DNA from 3 places in the Streptomyces sp. NPDC003635 genome. Region 3 is predicted to be linked to each of the others. Evidence: riboswitches for the same ligand, from Rfam matches in the RefSeq annotation. Region 3 holds a riboswitch; each other region holds the start of a gene.
The links. A riboswitch is a leader RNA that binds a small molecule or an ion and turns the genes downstream of it on or off. The one in region 3 is predicted to bind cyclic di-AMP.

Region 1 (3,220 bases), on a different contig from region 3:
GAGATCGGCTGGTTTCAGAAGCCGAGGATCTTCCAGACCTGGCCGCCCGGGGTCTTCTCGCCCTCCAGAACAGTGCCGTCACGGTCCGCGACCGACCAGGCCGAGACGTAGACCTTTCCGTCGTGGGGGTCGACGGCGACGCCCGCGGGGAACGGCACCTTCACGTGCGTACGCCTGCCGTTCGAGACCTTCGTCACTACGCCGCCGAAGAGCTGGCTGACGTAGAGGTCGCCGCCGCCGTTGACCGCGAGGCCGCTGATCGGGCCGAAGCCGGACTTCCAGCCGAGGATCTTGCCGCTCCAGGGGTCGACGCGCCACACGCGCGCTGTGGGCTTCTCGGTGAGGCCGTTCAGCTCGCCGACGTAGAGCTTGCCGTCGGGGCCGAGCGCCAGGGACGTGGGGACGGACTCACGGCCGTTGTGGTCCGGGAAGACCGTGAGGGGACGGGCCTTGCCGGACTTGGAGATCTCGACGAGGTCGTTGCCGGCCGCGTCCGCGACGATCTTCCGGCCGTCCGGGAGGGCCAGGACGGCGTACGGGTTGGACTCCAGGCTCGCCTTGTGCGGGTTGTACTTCAGCTCCACGGCCGACACGTCGGCGGCGATCTTCGCCTTCCCGTGGCCGATGCGCAGCAGCTTGCCGAGGGTGTTCCAGGGCGGGCTCGTGGGCACCCCGGCCTCCGGCGGCACGAAGGTCTCCACGCCCCACACCTCGCCGTACCGGGCGGAGACACCGTCGACGCCGGTGGCGAAGCCGCCGTCGGGGGCGGCGCCCGAGGGCAGCCCCTTCACCACCCTGTGGTGCTTCCACGCGCCCCCGTCCCAGTAGATCTTGGTGACGGCCGAGGTGAGCCCGACGCAGGTCTCCCCCTCCGGCCCCTCACCGATGCATTTCCCGCCGCCCCGGCCGGCCTCGGCGACGTACAGCCGCCCCTGGTCGTACGAGAGCTGGCGCGGGTTGTCGAGCCCGCTCGCGATCACCCGGACGACCGGCCGGCCGTCCCCTCCCCCGCTCGCGCCGGCGGGCGCGACGCCCGCCGTGGCGGCGAGCGCGACGCCCGTGGCGACGACGAGTGACGTGCGCTTCCTCATGCCCGTACCCCCTACTCACCCACCGCGGCTCACACGACCGCGGCTGGCTGGAAGCTAGCGTCCGGAAGCGGGCGGAAGACGTCACTCCGAAGAAAATACGTACATGTCGCTGCAGATCCGTCCGTATTGACCACGCCGCGCAAAGCCCTGACCCAAGGTCACGAAAATGTATCGGGCATATCACCCATCAACCTTCACAGGGGCCACACGAGTTGGCTACCGTGCCGGGCAGGCCGTACGACCCCCACCGGCGAACCCCGCCGGGCCGCGCGGCCTCCGCCGAGTCCGTTGCCCGCCCACGGCAACCGGAGCCGGGGACCCACCGACATTGGGGTGAATCGACCCAACTCCCTCACCGGGACGTGGTCGTAGGGCAACCCTTCCTAACCACCCGCCCGAACCCGACAGCTAACTCGGTAGGCGGAGTACGGAAGGAGTCGCCTCCCTTGGCGTCGCACCGCAAGTCGCGTCCCGCCGGTACGCGCGTAGCAGGCATACGCACCCCTGCTCTGGCCACCGCCGCTCTCACCTCCGTGGCCCTGCTGTCCCAGACGGCCAACGCCAGCCCGGCCACGGACGACAAGCCGAGTCTCGAAGAGGTCGAGAAGAAGGTCGATGACCTCTACCGCCAGGCGGAGACGGCGACCGAGAAGTACAACGCGGCCAAGGAGAAGACGACCAAGCAGCGCAAGCAGGTCGACACGCTCCTCGACGACGTCGCCAAGCGCACCCAGAAGCTCAACGACGCGCGGGAGGAACTCGGTTCCTTCGCCGCCGCGCAGTACCGGACCGGTGCCTCCGCCCCCGACACCGCGACTTTCCTGCTGGCCGACACCCCGCAGGACTACTTCGACCAGACCCAGCTGATGAACCGGATGACCGGCCGTCAGAAGGAAGCGGTCGACGACTACATCACGCAGCAGTCCGAGACGATGAAGAAGCGCCAGGAGGCCACCGAGAGCCTCCAGACGCTGAACGAGTCGCAGAGCGATCTGAAGACCGCCAAGTCCACGGTCCAGAAGAAGCTCTCCGACGCGCGGGAGCTGCTCTCCGAGCTCACGGCCGAGGAGAAGGCGCGGCTCGCGGAGATCGAGCGCAAGAAGCAGGAGGAGGCCGCGCGCAAGGCGGCCGAGCTGGCTGAGCAGCAGGCGGCGGAGGAGCAGCGCCGCGAGGAGGCCGCGGAGGCGGCCCAGCAGCAGGAGAGCGGCTCCACCGGCTCCGGCTCCGCCTCGACCGGCTCCACCTCGACCGGCACCAGCGAGACCGACGCCACGGCGGACTCCTCCTACGCCACGAAGGCCGAGAAGGCGCTCGCCTTCGCCCGCGCGCAGATCGGCAAGCCGTACGTCTGGGGCGCCACGGGCCCGGACTCCTACGACTGCTCGGGCCTCACCCAGGCCGCCTGGAAGGCCGCGGGCGTGGACATCCCGCGCGTCACCTACGACCAGGTCAACGCCGGCACCACGGTCTCCCTCGCCAACGCCCGGCCCGGCGACCTCGTCTTCTTCTACGACGACATCACCCACGTCGGCATCTACATCGGCAACGGCATGATGATCCACGCCCCGAAGCCCGGCACGTACGTGCGCGAGGAGTCGATCTACTACGACGGCGAGGGCTCGATCCACAGCGTGGTCCGCCCCGCCTGAGCCTGGGCGGCACGCGCGCGGGGGCGTCCCTTCCGATGCCCCCGCCCGGATCCCCGCTCCCGGGCGGCCTGCCCGGAGCCGATAGGCACGGCGCGGGGGCTTGCTTCTCGGTGCCTCCCGCTTGCGCGCGTCCGGCCCCGGAGGCCACGCCTCACGCGCGTGGGTGCTTTCGTCCCCCACGCGCGCGTGGCCCGCGGGGAACGCGCCCGGGGATCTTTAGCATCGGCCGCATGCCCGGCACCTCTGCCCTTCGCTCACTCCGCGCCTGGTGGGCGCTGCGTCCTCCGGCGGCCGGTGCCGCGGTGATGGCGACCGGCATCGTCTCGGTCGGACTGCATCTCACCGGGTACGAGGTCCTGTCCCGGATCGCCCTGGCCGTGGGCTGCGTCGCCTGGCTGGGCCTCGCCGCGGACTTCGTCGTACGACTGGTGGGGCAGCCGGAGCGCTGGCGGCAGGAGGCCGGCACGCCCGCCGCGCTCA
Region 2 (3,220 bases), on a different contig from region 3:
CAGGGTCGCCGACGCCCTCGGTGAAGCTGTCCCCCACCGCCACGTACGACCCGATCACCGCTCTTTTGTCACTCTGCGAATCGTCTGCCACATCGGGTCATGATTCACCTTCGAATGTGACCTACGCGACCGTAGGCAGGGGTTGACGGACGGTGAGATAAGCCACTCTTCAAGCCTTCGCCAACTCCGGAATAGACACCGGATCACGGCTGTTGGGGCCTCGACCACCCTGCCCGGCACACCACACCGAAGGCCGGACCCGGGGATCGGGGGTCCGGCCTTCGGCGGCGTGTCAGGCAGGTGGTTCCGAGTGGAGCGTCCGTCAGAGGGAGACGCCCTGGGCGCGGAGGTAGGCGACCGGGTCGACGTCCGAGCCGTAGTCCGGCGTGGTGCGGATCTCGAAGTGCAGGTGCGGTCCGGTCGAGTTGCCGGTCGAGCCGGAGAGGCCGACCTGCTGGCCCGCCGTCACCGACTGACCGCTGGAGACGGACAGCGAGGACAGGTGGGCGTACTGGGCGTAGTGGCCATCGGCGAGCTGGATGACGACCTGGTTGCCGTACGCGCCGGCCCAGCCGGCCGAGACGACGGTGCCCGCGCCCACGGCCTTCAGCGAGGTGCCGGTCGGGACGACGAAGTCGACACCGGTGTGGTAACCGCTGGACCACATGCTGCCCGCGACCTTGTAGGCGGTGCCGACACCGGCGCCGGAGACCGGAGCGGTGAAGCCGCTGGCCGAGGACTGGGCGGCCTGCGTGGTCGTGGTCGCCTGGGCCTCGGAGGACTGCGAGGCCTCCGCGGACTGCGACGACTTGGCGGAGTCCGAGGAGGACGTGGCCGAGGACGGGGTGGAGGACTTCGCGGCCGGCTTCTCGGCGGTGGCCGTCGAGGCGGCCTTCTTGCCGATCGACAGCTTCAGACCCGGGTGGATCAGCGACGGGTCGGCACCGACGGCGGCACGGTTGTCCTGGTAGAGCTTCTCCCAGCCACCGCTGACATCCTGCTCGTCGGCGATCTTCGAGAGATAGTCCCCGGACCGCACCGTGTACGTCTTCGCACCGGTCGTCTTCTTCGCGGCGGCCTTCTTCTCGGCCGCCTTCTTGTCCGCAGCCTTCTTGTCTGCCGCCTGAACCGACTGAACGGCCTTTTCCGAAACGGACTGCGACGGGGCCGCGTGGGCGCCGGTGGCTCCCAGAAGCGGGAGGGCGAGCGCGGCGCCACCGGTTCCGGCGACGGCGATCGTGCGGGTGAAGCGCAGGGTCTTGGGACGGCGGTGCTTACCCTTCGCGGGCATGGCGAATTCCTCTCCGGCGCCTGCGAGGTGAGCTGTCGGGTGCGGACTGGAGATGTCCGGCCGCGCGCTGGGCACGACTTGACCCCGAGCCTGTTCCGGAGACCGGACCAGGCGGTGGTGCCTGTGGGTCCCCCGCTCCTGCCGTGCACGGGTGAGTGTGCGGATTCCGAGCGGCGGCAGGATTCGGCGTCCGCTCGGATGGGTGGGAACGTAAGCGACCAAGACGCAAAGGGACAAGCAGAAGGTTCCACCCGAACCCATCCCTCTTGATCCCTTGTGGGAATTCGCCGTCACTTTCCGTTCATTAGGAGGTGCCCGTTTCCCGCAAATGCCCTTGAAAAACGCTTGAATTACGTGGACATGACGGGCGACGCACCGTCACGGATATGACCCTGCTCACGTGACGTTGCTCCAGAGTCCTTTACTCCAGAGCGAGTTGGAATGAAGGCTGCAATTCGGACAGAAGGACCAGAAGCGGCGCAGCCGGAGAAGTGACGCATCACGACTGTTAGACAAATCGGCGATGAATGGGCAGGGTTTCAGCGCTGTTCGCCCGTTTTGCCGTATTCAATGGTCGGCCATGGTCCATGTCGTATCGTCGGACCGTGCCCGCGGACGAGCAGAGTCGGCGGCATCCGGTGGGAGGAGCCCAAGTGACGCAGCAGGTCCCGTCGACCGAGCCCGAGCTGGCCGGAGTGCGCAACTTCCGCGATGTCGGCGGACTGCCGACGGTGGACGGCCGCCGGGTGCGCCACGGCGTGCTGTTCCGCAGCGGTCATCTCGCGCACGCGACCGACGAGGACGCGGCGTTCCTCGGCTCCCTCGGCCTGCACACGATCTTCGACTTCCGCAACACCGCGGACCAGAAGCTGGAGGGCCCCGACGTCGAGCTGGCGGGGGTGCGCAATGTGAACCTGCCGCTGTCCGACCCGGCGGACGGCGCCGAGTTCTGGAAGATGGTCCGCGACGGCGAGATCGAGCAGCTGCGGGAGATCCTGGACGACGGCAAGGCCGCGAACCGGATGATCGAGTCGTACCGCATGATCATCAAGGAGCGCACGGCCGAGCACTCCCAGGTGCTGCACTCCCTCGCCGAGGACAGCGTCCCGGCCCTGATGCACTGCGCGGCGGGCAAGGACCGGGCCGGTCTGTCGATCGCGGTGACCCTGCTGGCACTGGGCGTCGAGCGCGAGGCGATCATCGCCGACTACCTGGAGTCGAACGCCAAGCACCGCCGCTACCGGGTGCAGCGCAACAACAGCCACACCCCCGAGGTCATGGAGCTGCTCAGCCCGCTCTTCGACGCGCGCGCCGAGTACCTGACGGCGGCCTTCGAGACCATCAAGGAGACCTGGGGCGACGTCGACAGCTACCTGGAGCAGGCGCTGCGGATCACCCCCGAGGTCCGGGAGCGCCTCCGGGAGCGCCTGCTCGACTGAGCCGTACGACTACTGCTTCGCCCCCAGCTCGAAGAGCAGGTAGATGAACGCGGCGAAGACGTGCCCCACCGCGATGTAGATGATCAGGCGGACCCACAGGGCGCGCGGGAACTTCTCCTCCATGTCGGTCATGGCGTCTCTCCGGTCGGTGAGGGGGTGGGCCCCAGGCACAACGTGGCCGTGGGGCTCTGCAGCAGGGTGTGGACGAACAGGAGCTCGACCCCGCCTTCGTCCAGGGCGGCGATCCGGTGCGGGGTCAGCGAGTCGAAGTGGGCACTGTCGCCCGGTGCGAGCCGGTGCGTGGTGTCCCCGAGGCGCAGCCGCAGCCGCCCGCTGAGGACGTAGAGCCACTCCTCGCCCGGGTGCACCCGCACGATGTCGCCCTGGGAGCCGAAGGGGACGTGCAGCCGCAGCGCCTGCATTCCGCGACCGGGCGCCCCGGCCTGCCGGTACGTCCAGCCGCCGGCCTCGGTCGGTTCCATGTCGGCGG
Region 3 (3,220 bases):
TTGCTGACCTGGCTGGTGATCTGGACTCGCCAGCGCGAATTGCGCACCGTGCGCGAGGAGCTGCCCGCCTACGCGGTCGCCGGCTGGCTCACCCCCGGCGAGCCCTTCGCGCTGAGCTCGATGCGGGCCCGGCGCCTGGCCCGTCAGTACGCCCGCCGTCACGCCGGAAAGCGGGCGGCGCGGGAGGTGGCGCACTACGAGGCGTACGCGACCTCCCTGGCGTTCCTGCGGCACCGGGGCCGCCGGGGCCGCGCGGGCGCCGACTTCGTCGTACGGGAAGCGGAGTTGCTGGGGGAACTGTGGCGGCGCCGGGAGATCGCGCGGCCCGCCCTGGACCACGCGGCCCGGGTCACCGCCCCGCCGGTGCCGGTGCTGCCGCCTCCGTGGCCGGTCCACGGGGTGTACGGAAACCCGGCGCAGCCGACCTACCAGGCCTATCCCGCGTACCCGGGGTACAACCCGTACCGCACGTAGACATGCGTAACCGGCAGCCCTGACGTCGGGGGGATGTGCCGTCAGGACCGCCGGGGATCACACGGGGGGCTGAATCAGGGGTTGAGGCCCTTGCTGCGCAGCCAGGCCAGCGGGTCGATGCCGGAGGTGGACCCCTCGGGGTGGACCTCCATGTGCAGGTGGGCGCCGGTCACGTTGCCGGTCGCGCCCACGCGCCCGATGACGTCACCGGTGTTGACCTTCTGGCCGACGCTGACGCTGATCGAGGACTGGTGCGCGTACCAGATCTCGGTGCCGTCCTCCAGGGTGAGCACGGTCTTGTAGCCGTAGGAGCCGTCCCAGCCCGCCGCCGTGATCGTGCCGGTGTGGACCGCCTTGAGGAGGGTACCTGTGGGAGCGGCGAAGTCGAGGCCGGTGTGGTAGCCGGAGGACCACAGCGACCCGGCCTGACCGAAGGTCGAGGTGAGGGTGTACGAGGACGTGGGCAGCGCGAACTGCTTGGCGAGCTGGGCCAGCCGCTCGGCCTCGGCCTTCTCGCGGGCCTCCTCCTCCGCCTTCTCCTTGGCGGCCTGGGCCTTGGCCTCGGCCTCCTTCTCCGCCTTCGCGGCGGCTTCCGCGGCGGCCTTCTCGGCGGCAGCGGCGGCGGCCTCGGCGGCCTTGGTGTCGACCTGGTCCTGCTGCTGCTCGGCCTGGGCCATGATGCGGGCGCGCAGCGCCTCGCCGGCGTCGGCGGCCTGCTCGGTCCCGGTGGTGGTGACCCCGATGTTGCTGAGCGGGGTGGTGTCGGCCTCGGGAGCCTCGTCCGCGGAGTCGTTGATCAGCGGCAGGTCGGGCATGGTGATCGCGACCGGCGGCTTGCCGGACTGCGCGCTGGCCATGCCGCCCGCGCCGACGGCGGCTATGACGCCGACGCCGAGAACCGTGGAGCTGCGGGCGAGTCCGCCGCGCTGCTTGGCGACGCGGTGCCGGCCGCGTACCGGGCGAATGGACTCCGCGGTGGGGTTCCACTCCTCCCAAGGGCCCTCGTCGGTGCGGTGGCTGCCGTAGCCGAAAGCCTCGGTGTCACGCTGGCTCGGCACGAACGGGGCCTCAGGGCCAGGCCGGTTTGACGCCACGTGGGCGTGCTCCTTTCCTTCCTTCTCGCCTACCGGGTTAGCTGACGGGTTCGGAGCAGGAAGGTCTCCTACGCGCGTATATCCGCCGTTTCATGTCCGGCGAAATACGAGCGATTCACCCCAAGTTGGTGGTTCCCCGGTTCCCTTACGGGATTCGGCGCGTGCGCACGGAGCCGACTCTTGTGACGGCTGGGACGACCGCGCTGCGTTATCGAACGTTAATAGACCCGGGGCGCTGATTCCAAGCTGTTCCTCTTGATCATTAACGATTCCGGCCTGGACTTTCGGGTCACCAGGGGGCCAAATCGGGCGAGTTGGCCACGCTTCAGGTGTCACAGTAGTGCTGACGGTGTGTCAGTTGTTATGCGGAGGGCGTCTGTCCGGTCACCCCCGGTGACGGTCAGGGCCGTCGCACGGCGAGCAGCGCCATGTCGTCCGCCATCCCTCCCCCGCTGTGCCGGCGCACCTCCTCGGCGAGGGTCCGGATCAGCGTGCCGGGATCGGCGAAGGTGCGGCCGGCCAGCCGCAGCTCGGGGTCGTAGAAGGCGCCGTGCGCGTCCCGGGCCTCGGACAGTCCGTCGGTGTGCAGCAGCAGGGTGGTGCCGGGCGGGAAGGGGACCTCGTCGGCTGTGGCCGGCCAGTTGCCCAGCTCGCTCATGCCCAGGGGCAGCGCGGGCTCCCGGGCGGGCAGCGGGCGCACGGTGCCGTCGGGGTACAGCAGCAGCGGTGGCGGATGACCGCGGTTGACGACCCGTACGCCCCCGTCGCCGTGCGGGAGTTCGGCGAGTACGGCGGTGGTGAACCCCTCGACGGCGTCGATCCCGTCGCGCCGGGAGCCCTCCCGGTTCAGCGCCCGCTCCAGCCGCTGCGCGACCGCCTCCAGGGTCGGCTCCTGCTCGGCGGCCTCGCGGAACGCCCCGATGACGACGGCGACGGCCGCGACCGCCCCCATCCCCTTGCCGCGCACGTCACCGACGACGAGCCGGACGCCATAGGTGCTGTCCTGCACCGCGTACAGATCGCCGCCGATGAACGCGTCGGCCTGCGCCGCCTCGTAGCGGGCGGCGATCTCGTACCCGCCGAGCCGCTCCATGGGCAGGGGCAGGACGGCGCGCTGGGTGGCCTCGGCGATCTCGCGCTGCGAGGCGAGCCGCAGATGGCCCTGGCGCACGACGAGATTGAGCCCGGTGGCCAGGACGGCGACCGTGACGACGGTGAGCACCTCGGTGACCGTGTCCGCGTCGAGGCCGAAGCCGAAGCGGACATGGACGCCGTAGGTGGCTATCAGGGCCCCGATCCCGGTGACGACGGTGCCGAGGAGACTGAAGAACGGCGCGGCGACCAGCGGCGCGGCGGTGAAGAAGGGGACCGGGGTGTAGCCGCGGGGAGTGACGAAGTCGTACAGGACTCCGCCCGCGATGAGCAGCGCCGGGAGCAGCCGGACGAAAGTGCGTGCGGGCGGGACGCGCCGTGCGTTCGCCACCCCTGAGATCCGCACCGCCGCCTCCCACCACGTCCGCCGTCCCTCCAGGTTTCCCGGAGCGGGGGCGGGGGGCGATCGGGGTGGGCCGAGTGGATGAGACCGGGAACACACACGGAACGGACCGCGAACGGCCATGACACCCACGCGGAAACGACTGAGGGCCGGAACT

Region 1: linked by a shared signal. The riboswitch ahead of ACWDRW_RS05345 (NlpC/P60 family protein) and the one ahead of ACWDRW_RS00060 (M23 family metallopeptidase) in region 3 are both predicted to bind cyclic di-AMP.
Region 2: linked by a shared signal. The riboswitch ahead of ACWDRW_RS39505 (peptidoglycan DD-metalloendopeptidase family protein) and the one ahead of ACWDRW_RS00060 (M23 family metallopeptidase) in region 3 are both predicted to bind cyclic di-AMP.

The regions. Positions count from the first base shown of each region.
Region 1 is NZ_JBSFOK010000004.1:9,678-12,897, reverse strand. It holds gene ACWDRW_RS05350 (ScyD/ScyE family protein) at 15-1,091, opposite strand; cyclic di-AMP (ydaO/yuaA leader) riboswitch at 1,359-1,529, shown strand; gene ACWDRW_RS05345 (NlpC/P60 family protein) at 1,538-2,740, shown strand; gene ACWDRW_RS05340 (tellurite resistance/C4-dicarboxylate transporter family protein) at 2,971-3,220, shown strand, end outside.
Region 2 is NZ_JBSFOK010000090.1:6,684-9,903, forward strand. It holds gene ACWDRW_RS39500 (SGNH/GDSL hydrolase family protein) at 1-58, opposite strand, end outside; gene ACWDRW_RS39505 (peptidoglycan DD-metalloendopeptidase family protein) at 323-1,291, opposite strand; cyclic di-AMP (ydaO/yuaA leader) riboswitch at 1,296-1,455, opposite strand; gene ACWDRW_RS39510 (tyrosine-protein phosphatase) at 1,945-2,730, shown strand; gene ACWDRW_RS39515 (DUF6126 family protein) at 2,740-2,862, opposite strand; gene ACWDRW_RS39520 (helix-turn-helix domain-containing protein) at 2,859-3,220, opposite strand, start outside.
Region 3 is NZ_JBSFOK010000001.1:16,551-19,770, forward strand. It holds gene ACWDRW_RS00055 (PrsW family intramembrane metalloprotease) at 1-474, shown strand, start outside; gene ACWDRW_RS00060 (M23 family metallopeptidase) at 549-1,568, opposite strand; cyclic di-AMP (ydaO/yuaA leader) riboswitch at 1,580-1,738, opposite strand; gene ACWDRW_RS00065 (PP2C family protein-serine/threonine phosphatase) at 1,969-3,051, opposite strand.